2 regions of the Janthinobacterium kumbetense genome follow, and region 2 is predicted to be linked to the other one. Evidence: predicted binding sites of a transcription regulator. Region 2 holds the regulator's gene; the other holds the start of a gene.

Region 1 (4,602 bases), on a different contig from region 2:
CGTCAGCTGTGCGACTTGCTGGAGAATGAGGGCGCGCTGGCGCACGCTTGAAAAGTGTGGGCTGACAACATCGGATTCGCTGAAAAGACGGACTAAGTGCCGCCGATGGATGGTGCTAAATTGCAATAAAGATTATGATGATAGTACGTAGTTCATCGCAAAGAAATGTCTTGTCCAGCGCGGCAACGGACCGCCGCGCCTCATCCAAAGCTGAGAGAACTGCTACATGCACCGCGATTTTTCGGAAGTGAATTCGAAGGGCGAAGTACTGATCGTTGAAGATACGCCGGCTTCGCTGAAGCTGTTGAGCGATTTGCTGGGCGGCGCCGGCTATGCGGTGCGCCAGGCGCCGAACGGCGAACTGGCCCTGTGGACGGCCCAGGCGCGCCCGCCCGAGCTGATCCTGCTCGACGTACGCATGCCCGGCCTCGACGGCTTTGAAGTGTGCCGCCGCCTGAAGGAGATACCGTCCTTGCGCCAGGTACCGGTGATCTTCCTGTCGGCCCAGTACGATACGGACGACAAGGTGCGCGGCTTCGCGCTGGGCGCCGTCGATTTCATCGCCAAACCCTTCCAGGCCGAGGAAATCCTGGCCCGCACGGACGCCCACGTGCGCCTGGCGCGGGCGCAGCTGCAGCTGGCGCAGGAGCGCGCCAACCTGGAACGGCGCGTGGCCGAACGCACGGCCGAACTGGAGCAGGTGGCCAGCACCTTGGCGCGCGAAGTGCAGATCCGCCGCGCCAATGAAGAATTGCTGCGCCTGTCCGGCCAGGTCTTCGAAGCGACGCAGGACGCCATCCTGATCACCGATCCGGCCGGCGTCATCGTCACGGCCAATCCCGCCTTTACGCGCATCACCGGCTACGCGGCGCAGGAAGTGGTGGGCACGGACATTTTGCGCCTGCACGCCGAATACACGGGCGAGGCGGTGCTGCTGGCCCTGCGCCAGGGCTTGCGCAGCAGCGGCTGCTGGTCGGGCGAGGTGCAGACGCGGCGCAGGAGCGGCGACACCTATCCCTGCCTGCTCAGCGTCTCCACCGTGCACGGCCCCGACGGCGCCGTCGTCAACTACATCGGCGTCTTCCTCGACATCAGCGAGCGCAAGGCGGAGCAGCATCTGATCGATTTCCTCTCCTACCACGACGCGTTGACGGGTTTGCCGAACCGCGTGCTGCTGCGCGAGCGCTTTGAACAGGCGCGCGCGAACGCCCTGCGCGACAGCCAGCAAGTGGTGCTGATGTGCCTGGACCTGGACCGCTTCAAGAACATCAACGATTCGCACGGCCAGGCCGTGGGCGACAAGGCGCTGCAAGTGGTGGCGCGTTTCCTGTCCGGCTGCGTGCGCGAAGGCGACACGGTGGTGCGCCAGGGCGGCGACGAATTCCAGATCCTGCTGCAGGACGATGCCCTGCTGGGGCGCACGCTTGCGCTGGCGCAAACCATCCTGGCCGGCTTGCGCGAGGAACTCAGCGTCGATGGCGAGCGTCTGGCGCTGACGACCAGCATCGGCATCGCCATGTGTCCGGCCGACGGCGACAGCCTCGACGACGTGCTGCGCCACGCCGACACGGCCCTCGTGCGCGCCAAGGAAATGGGGCGCGACCATTACGCCTTCTTCACGGAGCGCATGGGCAGCGACATCCGCGCCCGCCTGGCGATGCAGCAGCAGCTGCGCGGCGCCATCGGCCGCGATGAATTCGAAGTGCACTACCAGCCGCAGATGTGCTTGCGCACGGGCGCCTTGCTGGGCGCGGAAGCCTTGCTGCGCTGGGATAACCCGGTGCTGGGCAAGGTGCCGCCCGGCCTGTTCATCGCGCTGGCCGAGGAATATGGCTCGATCACGGCCATCGGCGAATGGGTGCTCGAAAGCGTCTGCGCGCAAATCCGCGCCTGGCACGACGCGGGCCTGGGCAGCATCAAGGTGGCCGTCAACCTGTCCGGCAAGCAGTTCGCGCAAGACCGCACGGTGCCGTTCGTCGAGGCGGCCCTGCGTAAATACGCCATCGCGCCTGCCTGCCTGGGCATCGAAATCACGGAAAGCACGGTGATGGGCGACCCGGACAAGGCGGTGGCGGCCCTCACGCGCCTGAAGGATATCGGCGTGGGCATTTCGCTTGACGACTTCGGCACCGGGTATTCCAGCCTCGGCTACCTGAAACGCTTCCCCATCGACGTGCTGAAGATCGACAAATCGTTTGTCGACGACGTCACCACCAGCAGCAGCGATGCGGCCATCGCCCGTTCCGTCATTTCGCTGGCGCATAACCTGGACATGCGCGTCATCGCTGAAGGCGTGGAAACGCGCGAGCAGGTGGATTTTTTGACGGAACACGGCTGCGACGAAATGCAGGGCTATTATTTCAGCCGCCCCCTGGCCGCGGAAGCCTTCACGGCCTTGCTGCGCGAACGGCGCGTGCTGACGGTGGCGCCGGCAGCCGTGTCGGCATAAGCACACCCCGCGCCGTGCCTGCACGATAACTGCACTGATATGGTGCGGGCGCCGCAATGCGGTGCATGATTCTCACGTTTCTTCCCTCTGACGCTGGCATGCATCCTGCTTTGTAGATCGTTATTTACACGATTGCAGTGCATGCCAGACAGCCCACATTTCGCAACGCCTTCTGCCGCCAGCGCGCACAGCGCCTGGCAGGCGCATTTGCGTCTGGGCTTTGCGCTGCACGATGGCGTCAGCCGCCTCGTCGAGCGCACGCACAGCGGCCCCCTGCGCGTGCAAAAGCCCCTGTATCCGGAAGGCGATGCCATTTGCCACGCCATCATCATCCATCCGCCCGGCGGCGTGGTGGGCGGCGACCAGCTGGCCGTCGACGCCACGGTGGGCGAGGGCGCGCACGCCTTGCTCACGTCCCCCGGCGCCGCCAAGTGGTACCGCGCGAACGGCCATGTCTCGGGCCAGCACCTCGTGCTGCGCGCCGGCAGCGGCGCCGCCATCGAGTGGCTGCCGCAGGAAAGCATTTTCTTCGACCAGGCTTGCGTGCGCCTGCGCCACGAGGTGGAACTGGCGCCGGACGCCGGCTACATCGGCTGCGACATCGTTTGCCTGGGCCGCGGCGCCTCGGGCGAAATGTTCAATACGGGCAGCATCAGCCAGCAGGTGCAGATCCGCCGCGGCGGCAAGCTGCTGTGGTGGGAGCAGGGCGTGCTGGCCGCCGGCGGCGCCCTGATGGCCAGCCCGCTGGGACTGGGGGGCCACACGGTGTGCGCCACCCTGATCGCCGTCGGCATGCCCGTTTCTCCCGCCGTGCTGGCGGCCGTGCGCGAGATCGCCGTGCCGGCCGGCGCCGCGTTTGGCGCCACCCACATGAAAGCGCTGGTGGTGGTGCGCCTGCTGTGCGGCGACAGCGAGGCGGCGCGCCGCATCATGCTGGCCGCCTGGCAGCTGCTGCGTCCCGCCATGCTGGGACGCGACGCCGTTGTGCCCCGCATCTGGAACACTTAGCATCTGGAACACTTAATCAGGAAAGAAGCGTAAGGAAAACCATGGACCTGACTCCCCGCGAAAAAGACAAGCTGCTCATTTTTACGGCCGCGCTGCTGGCCGAACGGCGCCTGGCGCGCGGCTTGAAGCTCAATTATCCGGAAGCGGTGGCCCTGATCAGTGCCGCCATCATGGAAGGCGCGCGCGACGGCAAGTCGGTGGCGCAGCTGATGTCGGACGGCACGAAGATTCTGTCGCGCGCCGACGTCATGGACGGCATCGCCGAGATGATCCCCGATATCCAGGTGGAAGCGACCTTCCCCGACGGCAGCAAGCTGGTGACCGTGCACCACCCGATACCGTAGTTTTGATTGCATGGCAGGGCGCCATCCGCGCCGTGCCTGTGTGGCGCCGGCGATCCGCCGGCCAGCGTAGAGCGCTTTGACGAAGGAAAACATTATGACCCCAGGCGAATACAAATTGGAAGAAGGCGAAATCAGCCTGAATGCGGGCCGCGCCACGGCTACCGTGGTGGTGGCCAACCGGGGCGACCGGCCGATCCAGGTGGGCTCGCACTTTCACTTTTTCGAAGTCAACCCGGCGCTGGCCTTCGAGCGCTGGCGCGCCTACGGCATGCGCCTCAATATCACGGCCGGCACGGCCGTGCGCTTCGAACCGGGCCAGCAGCGCACGGTGGAACTGGTGGCGCTGGCGGGCGAACGCAAGGTCTACGGCTTCAATGGCGCAGTGATGGGTGAACTGCAAGACACTCCACCGGGAAAGGATTGAGATGGCCAGCATTCCCCGCAGCGCGTATGCCGAAATGTTCGGCCCCACCAAGGGCGACCGCATCCGCCTGGCCGACACGGAACTGTTCATCGAGATCGAGCATGACTACGCGATCTACGGCGAAGAGGTGAAATTCGGCGGCGGCAAGGTGATCCGCGACGGCATGGGCCAGTCGCAGCGCTGCGCGGCCGAGGTGATGGATACCGTCATCACGAATGCCGTCATCCTCGACCACTGGGGCATCGTGAAGGCGGATATCGGCTTGAAAAACGGCCTGATTTTCGGCATCGGCAAGGCGGGCAACCCCGACATCCAGCCCGGCGTCACGCTCCCCATCGGCGGCGCGACGGAAATCATCGCCGGCGAAGGCATGATCG
Region 2 (4,602 bases):
TCCAGCGCTACGCGCGCCGTGGCCAGGGGAGAAACGCCTGCCTCGGCCTGGAATGGCGCCGCCAGCGCCTTGATGGCCACCGGCAAGGCCTCGCCCGGCGTCGATTCAAACAGGTCCAGCAGCGCCCCCATCTGTGCTTCGGGCAGGTAGACATCGGCCAGGCCCGTGTACAGGGCGTCGGCCGCGTTGATCGTCAAGCCCGTCAAGCCCACGTACAGGCCCAGCTGGCCAGCCAGGCGGGACAGGAAATAACTGCCGCCCACGTCCGGGAACAGGCCGATATTGACTTCCGGCATGGCCATGCGCGTGCGGCCCGTCACGATGCGCAAGCGGTTGCCTGGCCCGGCTTGCGCCACGCCCATGCCGCCGCCCATCACCACGCCATCCATCACGGCGATATACGGTTTCGGGTAGAAATGAATTAAATGATTTAAAGCATATTCTTCCGTAAAGAAATCTTCCAGCAAGGCGCTGCCGCCTTGCGGCGTGGCCAGACCCGCATCGTAAAAGAAACGGATGTCGCCGCCGGCGCACAGGGCCTTGTCGCTGCTGGAGCGGATCACGACGGCGTCCACCTGCGGATCGTCGCGCCAGGCCAGCAGGGCCGCGCTCAGCGCGCGCACCATCTCCAGCGACAGGGAATTCAAGGCTTTCGGACGGTCGAGCACGATGTGCCCGGTGCGGTTGCGGATGGAAGTCTGGACGAAGTCGCTCATGGCAGGCAGGAAAGAAGTGAAAGTGCGAATATTCTAATGCCTGCGCGGGGAACATTGCGTTCCGCTGGGCGCAAAAAAGGGCGCAATGTGCGCCCTTAGTTGATCACAACTGCTGGAAGCGGGTGGCCTTAGACGGCGACGACGGCTTCTTCCTCGGAGTTGTCTGGCAGATGCTTGATCGCCTCTTTACCGTGCCCTTGCACTTTGGTTTTGTATTTCATCACTTGCCTATCGAGCTTGTCGATCAGGGTATCGATCGCGGCGTACAGGTCGTGCGCCAAGCTTTCCACATAGACAGTCTTGCCGCTCAAACGCAGGTTGACTTCAGCCTTTTGACGTTTTTCTTTCTCTTTGAGGTTATCCACGGTCAGAATCACGGCGATATCGATGACTTGATCGAAATGACGTTTCACGCGCTCCAGCTTCGTTTGTACGTATTCACGGATGGCTGGTGTCACTTCGAGATGATGTCCGCTGATGGTGAGATTCATACACACTCCTAAAGATGATCGGGTTCGTGCGGTCCATCCTATCCGGCCCGCAGAGGAACCGAAAAAAACTTACAAACACTTACGCAGGCTCACTGGCGGAATTTTTAATGCTTCCCGGTATTTGGCAACAGTACGTCGCGCAATCACCATGCCTTGTTCCCCCAGCATGTCCGCAATCTTACTGTCGGATAAAGGATTTTTAGGGTCTTCTGCTCCTGTCAGTTGCACGATCAATGCCCGTATCGCCGTCGATGACGCTTCGCCCCCCGCTTCGGTGGCGACGTGGCTACCAAAGAAATATTTCAACTCGAACATGCCGTGCGGGGTCAGCATGTACTTTTGAGTTGTTACCCGCGAGATAGTACTCTCGTGTAAACCCAGTGTATCAGCTATTTCACGGAGCACAAGGGGGCGCATGGCAACGGCCCCATGCGAGAAAAAGTTCTTTTGTCTTTCTACTATCGCCTGCGCCACGCGCAGGATCGTGTCGAAGCGCTGGCGCATATTCTTGATCAGCCACTTGGCTTCCTGCAACTGTGCGCCCATGGCGCCCTCCCCCTTGCCCTGCTTGAGCAAGTTGGCGTACATGGCGTTGACGCGCAGGCGCGGCATGACGTCGTTGTTCAGGGTGACTTGCCAGCCATTGCGCGCGCGCTTGACGACGACGTCGGGCACCACGTAATCGGACACGTCCGAGGCGAACACGGCGCCCGGATGCGGATTGCACTGGCGAATCACCGTCTGCGCTTCGCGCAAGTCTTCATCGTCGCAATCGAGGGCTTTTTTCAGCTTGTTGAAATCGCGCTGGGCAAACCAGGCCAGGTGCTTTTCCACGATCACGAGGGCCATGCGCCGCGTCACCATGGCGATGTGCGGCAAGCGCTTGATTTGCAGAGCCAGGCATTCGGACGCGTTGCGCGCGCCCACGCCCGGCGGATCGAAACTTTGCAGCAGCGACAAGGCCGTGCGCATCTCGTCGGCGTCGATTTCCAGCTCTTCCGGCAGGCGCGCCAGGATGTCGTCGAGCGACTCTTCCAGGTAGCCATTGTCGTCGAGCGCGTCGATGATCAGCTCGACCAGCGCGCGGTCGCGCAATTCGAGCACCGTCACGCGCATCTGCTCCATCAGGTGTTCGCGCAGAGTGCAGTGATGGGCCTCCAATTGCGGACGCGAATCTTCGTCGTCGGGCGCCTTGCCCCGGCTCGCCTCACTCCAGTCGCTGTCGCCGCCATCCGCGGCGGCCGGGCTGTCGCCCCCCTCGCCGTCAAACGCTTCCGCTTCGGCCGGCGCTGCGGGCGCCTCCTGGCCTGGTGGCTGGGGCGGCGCTTCGGCCGGTGCGGCCGTGGAGCTCAAGGCCCCGTCGGACAGCAGGCGCAGCGAGCGGTCGAGCGGATCGTCGAGGCGTTCGAGCAAGGGATTGTCCGTCAGCAATTGCTCGAGTTCCTGGTGCAATTCCAGAGTAGACAATTGCAACAGGCGTATCGATTGCTGCAACTGCGGCGTCAGTGCCAGGTGCTGCGAAGTGCGCAGCTGCAATGATTGTTTCATTGGCTTACATGCGGAAGTGTTCGCCCAGATAGACCCGGCGTACCGACTCGTTCGCAATGATGTCGTCGGGGCGTCCCGACGCCAGCACCGAGCCCTGGTTGATGATGTAGGCGCGGTCGCAAATACCCAGCGTCTCACGCACATTATGATCGGTAATCAGCACGCCGATATTGCGCTCCTTCAAGAAACGCACGATGCGCTGGATCTCGATCACGGCGATCGGATCGACGCCGGCGAACGGCTCGTCGAGCAGCACGAAACGGGGATCGGTGGCCAGCGCGCGGGCGATTTCCACGCGGCGGCGTTCGCCACCGGACAGGGACAGCGCCTGGTTCTCGCGCAGCTTTTCAATCTGCAAGTCGGCCAGCAATTTATCCAGCCGCTCCTCGATCTCGGCCTTCGTCAGCGGACGGCCTTCGACGGTCTGGATTTCCAGCACGGCGCGGATATTGTCTTCCACCGTCAGCTTGCGGAAGACGGACGCTTCCTGCGGCAGGTAGGACAGGCCCATCTGCGCGCGGCGGTGGATCGGCAGGCTGGAGATATCCACGCCGCTGATATCGATGCTGCCGCCATCGGACGGCACCAGGCCGACGATCATGTAGAACGAGGTGGTCTTGCCGGCGCCGTTCGGGCCCAGCAAGCCCACCACTTCGCCGCATTCGACTTGCAGCGAAACATCATGCACGACTTGCCGCTTGCCATAGGTTTTTTGCAGCCCGCGAACGATCAGGGTGCTGCCGCAACGTGTATTTTCCATTATTTCTTTCCTGGCGCGGGCGTGGCCGGCGCTTTCTCCGCTGCCGGCGCCTTGGTCTTCGGCTGGATCACCATGCGCACGCTGCCGCCATCGGCGGTGCTGGTGCCGCTGTTGGAATTTTCCATCGCAAATTCTTCCTTGCGGCTGTCATACGAGATGAAAGCGCCATTGGCCACATCGGTGACTTTCGCGCCTTCCAGGCGCGTCAGCTTGGCTCTGGAAAACAGTTTCACCACTTCCGTCTTGTTGTCGTATTCCACGCGCTCCGCTTCGCCTTCGACCCACAGGTCGCCCGCGCCATCGCGCTTCTGGCGGAAGGTCGCAAGCTTGCCGGGATCGGCCCAGAAGGTGATGAACTGGTAGCCTTGCGGGTCTTCCGTGATCAGGGCCCGGCCCGCCTTCATGGTCAGGGTCCCCTTGACCAGCACGACGTCGCCCGTCAGGGTGCGCACCTGCTTGACGTCATCGACGTGGCCGCTGCGTGCCGTGATGACGGCTTCCTTCTCGGAATCGGCCTTCTCGGCATGCGCCACGCCCATGATGGCCAGCGAAAATACGGTCAACAGCAAGATGTTCTTCATAGTATGGTTTCCTTGTTTCATTCTGTCATTTTGCCGCCGCGGCCGGGCGCGGTTTCGGCGGGAGGACCATGCGCAGCGCATTCTGCACTTCCACCACGCCGGTGGCGTTATTCGCCTTCATGCCGATGCCATTGATGCGCGAGGCGCCCGTCAGGATATCGACAGGCACGTCCGTTTCCATTCTTTCCTCGTCCGGGAACACCGTCAGCGCTTCCGTCTTGACCGTCAGGTTCTGCGCCTTCGGACTGGCCACGCGGTCGATCACGACCTTGCGGTGCAGTTGCAGCCGGGTATTGTCCTGGTCGATATGCGCCTGTTCCGCATTCATGTTCATCGGCGGCATGCCTGGCGTGAGCTTGCGCACGAAGGGCTGGTCGATATCGGACGAATCGTCCAGCGGATAATGCGTGAGCTTGGTGCCCGACACGATATAGCTGGGCTTGCCCGTCAAGTCCATGCGCACCATGCTGAAATTGGTGATGAAATAGTCGGGTTCATCCAGATGC

What was found. The regulator sigma-54, encoded in region 2, starts transcription at its own class of promoters, with help from an activator protein. The targets are predictions, from matches to a motif close to TGGCANGNAANCTGCTTT.
Region 1: NCG91_RS00890 (urease accessory protein UreD) is a predicted target of sigma-54. The motif match lies at 2,544-2,561, and genes of this name have one in related genera.

The regions. Positions count from the first base shown of each region.
Region 1 covers NZ_JAMQGR010000001.1:205,331-209,932, forward strand. Annotated here, with positions in the region: gene NCG91_RS00880 (sensor histidine kinase) at 1-51, shown strand, start outside; gene NCG91_RS00885 (two-component system response regulator) at 227-2,449, shown strand; gene NCG91_RS00890 (urease accessory protein UreD) at 2,591-3,457, shown strand; gene NCG91_RS00895 (urease subunit gamma) at 3,499-3,801, shown strand; gene NCG91_RS00900 (urease subunit beta) at 3,896-4,225, shown strand; gene ureC (urease subunit alpha) at 4,227-4,602, shown strand, end outside.
Region 2 covers NZ_JAMQGR010000002.1:193,196-197,797, forward strand. Annotated here, with positions in the region: gene NCG91_RS08250 (enoyl-CoA hydratase/isomerase family protein) at 1-716, opposite strand, end outside; gene hpf (ribosome hibernation-promoting factor, HPF/YfiA family) at 845-1,207, opposite strand; gene NCG91_RS08260 (RNA polymerase factor sigma-54) at 1,277-2,755, opposite strand; gene lptB (LPS export ABC transporter ATP-binding protein) at 2,760-3,515, opposite strand; gene lptA (lipopolysaccharide transport periplasmic protein LptA) at 3,515-4,096, opposite strand; gene lptC (LPS export ABC transporter periplasmic protein LptC) at 4,122-4,602, opposite strand, start outside.